2 regions of the Tenacibaculum retecalamus genome follow, and region 2 is predicted to be linked to the other one. Evidence: riboswitches for the same ligand, from Rfam matches in the RefSeq annotation. Region 2 holds a riboswitch; the other holds the start of a gene.
What was found. A riboswitch is a leader RNA that binds a small molecule or an ion and turns the genes downstream of it on or off. The one in region 2 is predicted to bind cobalamin.
Positions count from the first base shown of each region.

Region 1 (3,514 bases), 700 kb from region 2:
GCTTTTTCTAAAAGTAGTACCATTTCTTTTTTTGATGGAACTCTTGGAGAGTGAATGTCATAAACACCTGGATCAATTTCATTTGGATACTTAAAATCAGCAAAAGCATCTAATAATTCCATTTGCGAACGGGAGCATTCAATAGTTATTACGTCAGCATCCATGTCTGAAATATTTTTAATAACATCATTAAATTCAGAATAGCACATGTGGGTGTGAATTTGAGTTTCATCCTTTATGCCACTAGCTGATATTTTAAAAGCATTTACAGCCCATTGTAAATAGTTTTGCCATTCTTTTTTTCGCAAAGGCAAGCCTTCTCTAATGGCAGGTTCATCAATTTGAATAATATTGATACCTGCTTTTTCTAAATCAACAACTTCATCTCTAATTGCTAAAGCTATTTGGTTACAGGTTACGTTGCGAGGTTGATCGTTACGAACAAAAGACCATTGTAAAATGGTAACAGATCCTGTTAACATTCCTTTTACCAATTTTTTTGTTAAAGATTGGGCAAAGTTAGTCCAATAAACAGTCATTGGGTTAGGTCTATGCACGTCTCCGTAAATAATTGGAGGTTTCACGCATCTACTACCATAACTTTGTACCCAACCTTTTTTGGTAAAAGCAAAACCAGCCAATTGTTCACCAAAATACTCTACCATATCATTACGTTCAAATTCTCCATGAACTAGTACGTCAATATCAATTTCTTCTTGCCAGCGAATAGATTTTTCGGTTTCTTCTTTTAGTAAAGTATTGTATTCTGAATTAGAAAGTTCTCCTTTTTTTAAATCGAGCTCTCCAACTCCTAACTTCTTTTGTTTGCGGAAAAGAACCAATAGTTGTGGTTGGAAATAGCGGTAAGTTTAGTGCTTTTTTCTGTGATATTTTACGAACAGAAAAAGGATTATTTCTTGTAGCGTCTTTTAATGTTATTGCATTTACTCTATCTTTTACTTTTGTGTTATGAATAAGTTTAGAGGTAGTGCGGTTTTTTATAGCTTCTTTATTAGCAGCTAATTTAATTTTAGCTTCCTTACTTACATTTTTAACGCTTAATGTTTTTAAAACTACAACTTCATTTATTTTTTGCTTAGCAAAAGCCATCCATTGTTTAATTTCAGGTGATAAAGTTTTTTCATCAGTTTCTAAATCTAAATCACATGGAGTATGTAAAAGTGAGCAAGATGGAGCAATTAATACACGATTTTCTCCAATTTTATCAATTGCTTTTTTAATGAAAGATAACGATTTTTCGAAATCATTTTTCCAGATATTTCTACCGTCAACAACACCTAAAGATAAGCTTAACTGTTTAGGGAATGTATTTAAAACATCGCTTAATTGCTCAGGGTTACGAACTAAATCAATATGTAAAGCACATACGGGTAATGAGGTTGCTAGGGATACATTGTCCTTTAAACCATCAAAATAAGTAGCTACTAGTATTTTTAATTTAGGAAACTCTTTTTTTAAAGTTGCGTAAACATGTTGATACGCTTCTTTAGTTTTTTTATCAATATCTAAAGCTAAAAAAGGCTCATCAAACTGAATCCATTCGGCACCTTGTGCGGTTAATTCTTTTAAAATATTAATGTATACAGGTAAAAGATTTTCAACTAAATCAAGTTTGTCAAAATTTTCTTCTTTTTCTTTTCCTAAAAGTAAATAAGAAACCAGTCCAATAATTACAGGTTTAGGATTTATACCAATTTGTTTTGCCCCTACAAATTCGTTGATAATTTTGTTTGAAAAAAGTTTAAATTCTTGATTTTTATAAAATTCAGGAACTATGTAATGGTAGTTAGTGTCAAACCATTTGGTCATTTCCATAGCAGTAATATCAATACCATCTTTTTGATATCCTCTGGCCATGGCAAAGTATAAATCGAGTTCGTTAGTCGATTTTTTTAAAGCTATTTCGTTGTATCGCTTTGGAATAGCACCAACAGTTAACGACATGTCTAAAACTTAATCATAATAAGAAAAATCATTGCAGGGAATTAAATCGATTCCTGCTTTTTGTTGAGTTTTCCAGTTTTTAATGGTAAGATTTCTTCCTACGTTTAGCAATTCATCTGCCAAAATTTTGCCTGACCAATATTGCTCGCAGGCTTTTTTGAGTTTTCTGTTGCTACCAATTCGCGGATAGCCAAGATTGTGCGTTTGCATTTTCTTTTAACTTTAAATGATTAATAAATTAGTTAAAAGCTCTTTTAAGCACTTCGCAATGCTTTTTTGAGAGAAAAATTAAGAAAGAAAATGCATTTTAGGAGCTAACAAAGCGTAGCTGTCCCTTTCAAGTTGGTTGACTTGTAAAATATGCATCTGTCTGACTAAAAGCTTCAAATCGCGAAAGCATTGTCAATTCGGAATAGGCAGGTCTCCTGACTTGTAACAGTTTTATTTTCCTTCCCATTTTAATTAAAAAACAGTGGATTTTTAGTAATAAAACCTTTGGTGTGTTACTTACAGTTGCGCGACAGTTCGTGATTTGCACACGATTCCCTATTAATCTACAGCTAAGTAAAACCTTTCCGGTTGATGAAGTATGTAAAGAACTTATTGGGGTCAAATGTAACTATAATTTTAAAAGAATAGCTTTTTTTATTTAGGATAAGTATAAGTTAGTTTTTTTATTAAGTAGTATTTTTTTGTAAATAGCATAAAAAAGCCAAAGCAATTAAGCTTTGGCTTAGTAAACTAATAAAACCAAGTATTAGTATCATTGGAGTTAGCTATAACAAATGAACTAATGTTTTTAGTAAGAACTGTATTTTAATGTAGGCTAATAACTTTTTTAGATCTCATTAGTAAGTTCTTGTTCCTGACCAATTACCTTCTGTATTTGATTGGCTATTATTCCAAATTCCGTTTATTTTATTCCCATTAATATTTCCAGAAAAATTAGTTCCAGTTGAGGTGGTTCCAGTAGTTATTATAGTATTGTTTACTTCCCCTTCTGCTGTGAAATTTATATTTGCATCTAAACTATGAACTAAAGCTTTAAACTCATCTTGATAAATGATAGCATTAAATATACCTGTTTGCTCTCCATTATATGAGCCTTCAAATAGCTTTACGACGGCATTTGATGTTTCTTTTATAGCAATTATAGAAGCATTTGAATGTCCGTTTATAGCTAGTTCTGTAAAAGTTGGATTGTTTCCATCCGAAGAAACGGAAAAAGTAAAAGTGTCATTACCGTTTTCAAAAACTATATTGGTTGCTTGGTTTTCTTGAACTGTTTGACTCGTTGTATAATCATATTGCATACCATCTATTGTTAATTTTGCAGATATTGTATTGTCATTATTAATGTTTACAATAATTATTCCGCTAGAACCAACAAAGATACCTTTATATATACCAAAGTTGTTGTTGTCAAATTCAGCCATTGCCTCTGAAGAATTAATGAATTCATTATTTGAATCATTGTTATCTGAACAAGAAATAATAAATAAGCTTAAAAATAATAAAATTGTTAATGTTAATTTTTGTTTCATGTTTT
Region 1 covers NZ_CP115916.1:843,512-847,025, forward strand. Annotated here, with positions in the region: partial or broken gene metE (5-methyltetrahydropteroyltriglutamate--homocysteine S-methyltransferase) at 1-2,175, opposite strand, end outside; cobalamin riboswitch at 2,364-2,555, opposite strand; gene PG912_RS04205 (hypothetical protein) at 2,814-3,509, opposite strand.
Region 1: another riboswitch for cobalamin. It lies ahead of metE (5-methyltetrahydropteroyltriglutamate--homocysteine S-methyltransferase); the one in region 2 lies ahead of PG912_RS07400 (TonB-dependent receptor plug domain-containing protein).

Region 2 (3,514 bases):
TTAACCAAACTGCTGTGGCATTTTTTAAAGGTTGTATAAATTCATCACTATTTGCGACTAAAGTATCTCTTGTGTGCATAAATTGAATGTCCTCAAATCCACGACTAGTAAATTGCCTTTTTAAAATTTTAAATTCTGGATCGTAGTTTATCGAGTTTTCATCAAAAGCGGTTGGAATTATGACAAGTTTTGCCGATTTTCCGCCAGCAAAATCATAAAATACTTGCCACATTTCATCAGTCATTCCACCACCACCAATTAATAATGCACCATTTTTTGGACCAATAGATTCGGTTTTAGTCGATTTATTAACTGTGTCTTGACAAGAAAAAAGTAAAATCAGAAATGAAAATATTGATAAAAATACGTGAAATTTTAATTGGTTTTTACTAATTTTCATGCGATACAGAATATTTTTTATAATAACTTTAGTTTTATAGATTAAATAAAGTATTAAACTAAACTTATTTCATTTTTTCGAAAAAGGTTAATTTATAGTTAGGTAACAATTCAGGATGTGTAATTTTTATAACATCTTTTAAAACTAAGTCAGGTCGAGTAGGCGCTAATTCAAAATATAAAACACCACCAGTTTTTCCTTTTTTCAAAGCAGGTGAATATATGTTATCATTTTTAAAAGCTTTAAATTCAGCATAATGTTTATTACTATTTAACATTTGTTCTTTAGAAGTAAAATAACCAGGAGCAATCCAAAAATCAGCTTCTTTTCCTTTGTCTAAAATACTTTCAAAACTTAGCGATAAACTCCCTTTTTCTTTGGTGTGTTTCCATAAATAATTAAGATTAGCATCTTTTAAATATTGTGCTACAAAACTTTCGCCTGCTGGTAAGTTCCAAATATCTTTACTCATAATTGCACCAGAGAGTATTGTAGGTTGTTTTGTTGCCTTTTTTGCAATTTCTATAGCCTCTAAATAATTGTTTTTTATGGCATTAAAAAGGCTGTCTGCTTTTTTACTTTTGTTATATAAAGCACCAAAAACCTTTACCCATTCAGCTCTACCAAGCGGTGTTTCTTCTAACCAATCTCCATTAATAATTACTGGGATTCCAGCGTTTTTAACTGTGTTTAGTGTTTTGTTTGTTTTACCCATCGAAAAACCGACAACTAAATCAGGTTTAATATCTAATAAAATTTCGGTATTTAAAGATTGTTCTTTACCAAGTTCACGTACAAAACCGCTATCAATTAAAGCTCTTGTTTTTTCTGAAGAAACATATTTAGTGTGCGGAAAACCAATTAAAGTTTTTTCTTTACCTAATAATTCTAAAACAGGAATATGAGTGGTTGAAGTAACTACTATTTTATTAATGGGAGTTTTTATATCTGTATTTTCAGCACCTAAACTATAAGTAAATGTTTCTTTAGCGTTTGGATAAGGTGTTTTTATAATAAGTGTCGTTGAGTTTTCTTTCTCAATTAAGTTAAAACCTAAAGCATGAGTTATACTACTTTTAGTTTTGTTTTTACTAGGGTTTTCTACTTTGTTTTTTGGTTTGCAGGAAGTTATCAATATGCAAAGTATAAAGAATACATATTTTTTTAAAAAAGTAACACTCATCATTTTTATATTTTTGCAACAAGGATACAAAACTATTTTGTAATACCAATTTTTAAACTACATTTGCCGCGAATTTGGTTTTCTTAAAGAAATCTTCTTAAAGAAATTAAAAGGGAATTTGGTTAAAATCCAAAACTGTTCCCGCAACTGTAAGCTATAAAGCTTGTAACTATCACTTTTACCACTGTTTTTTATTAAAATGGGAAGGTAAGTTACAAGACGTAAGTCAGGAGACCTGCCAAAATCAAAAAAAGTAAAACTTTCGGGATAAAGGTTACTGTACTTATTACTATTTTGTATCGTACACGAAATTTACCTGATTAATTGTAAAAATTAAATCATTAAAAATGAACAAACAATTATTAATTGTTGGTGCTATTGCAACATTATTTGCAAGCACAAAAATTATTGCTCAAGAGCAGGAGAAAATCGAAGAATTAGATGAAGTTATTGTAACTGCAACTAAAACAAAGATGAGTAAAAAAAATGTTGGTAAAATAGTTTACAAACTAACAACAAAAGAGATTGAAGAAAGACAAGGAAAATCGTTAACACAATTGTTAAATGAAATTCCTGGTATTGAAATTAATGGATCTCAAAGTAATAGAGGACAAAATTTAGGTGTTTATATTAGAGGCGGTAGAAATAAACAAACTGCGGTTTTAATAGACGGTATTAATGTTAATGATCCATCATCTATTGCTGGAGACTTTGATTTAAGACAATTAGATTTAAACCAAATAGAATCTATTGAAGTATTAAAAGGAGCATCTTCAGTTTTATATGGTTCTGGTGCAGCAGCAGGAGTAATTAATATTATTTTAAAGAAAGAGTCTAAAAAAGAGTTCGAAGGGACATTTACAACATCATTAGGTAGTAATAGATCAGCAGAACACACAACATTTGCAGGAGATGAATTACAAGCTAACTTTAATTTTAAAGGTAAAGTAGATAAGGTAACTTATTTATTAGGTTTAAATTCAAATAGCTCATCTGGTTTATCTGCAATTGAAAGCTTAAACAGTAAAGCAAATAAGGAAGATAAATTTTACCGTCAAAATGCTTTATTAAAAATTGGCTATAAAATTAATAATAAAGTTAAAGTAGGTATTCAAGGAAGTTTTAATGAATTTAATAACGAATTTGATTCTTCTTATCCACCTGAAGATGCTGATTATGTTTCTGGAGGTAAACAGAATAGAGCTGTTTTTAGTACCGATTTTAAATATGCAAAAGGAGAGTTAAAAGCAAGAGCTTTTTATACTGAAATAGATAGAGAGTCTAACTCGTCTTCGAAAAGTGTTTATCAAGGAGAAGTAAAAGGATTTGATGTGTTTAATAGTTATAGACTTTCTAATCAGTTTTCTTTTTTAACAGGAATTACGGCACAGTATCAAGATATGTTACAAGAAACATCTTATAGTAATATAGCTAAAGGTACAGCAAAGCAACATTTTTATGACCCTTACGTATCATTAAACTATAATTCTGATTTTGGATTTAATGTAAATGGTGGTGTTCGTATGAATATTCATAATGAATATGGAAATCATTTTGTTTATAATATTAACCCATCTTATAATTTTGAAATTTTAGAGGATAAAAATTTAAAATTATTTGCTTCTTACGGTACCGCATTTATAACACCAACTTTAACTGAGATTTTTAATAGAGCGGATAATATAGACGAATTAACACCAGAAAAAGATTTTACTATTGAAGGTGGTTTTGAATTTGATGTTTTAGATAATTTAACTTTAAACGCTACTTATTTTTATAGAGAGGAAACAGACAAAGTTGCATATAGTGCAGGAAGGTATTTAAATAATATTGGAACATTTAATTTAAAAGGTATTGAAGCAGGAGTTATTTATAAACCTTTAAAAAAACTATCAATTTTAGCTGATTATACTTACGTTAATTTTAAAGGA
Region 2 covers NZ_CP115916.1:1,547,428-1,550,941, reverse strand. Annotated here, with positions in the region: gene PG912_RS07410 (cyanophycinase) at 1-400, opposite strand, end outside; gene PG912_RS07405 (ABC transporter substrate-binding protein) at 465-1,583, opposite strand; cobalamin riboswitch at 1,642-1,840, shown strand; gene PG912_RS07400 (TonB-dependent receptor plug domain-containing protein) at 1,931-3,514, shown strand, end outside.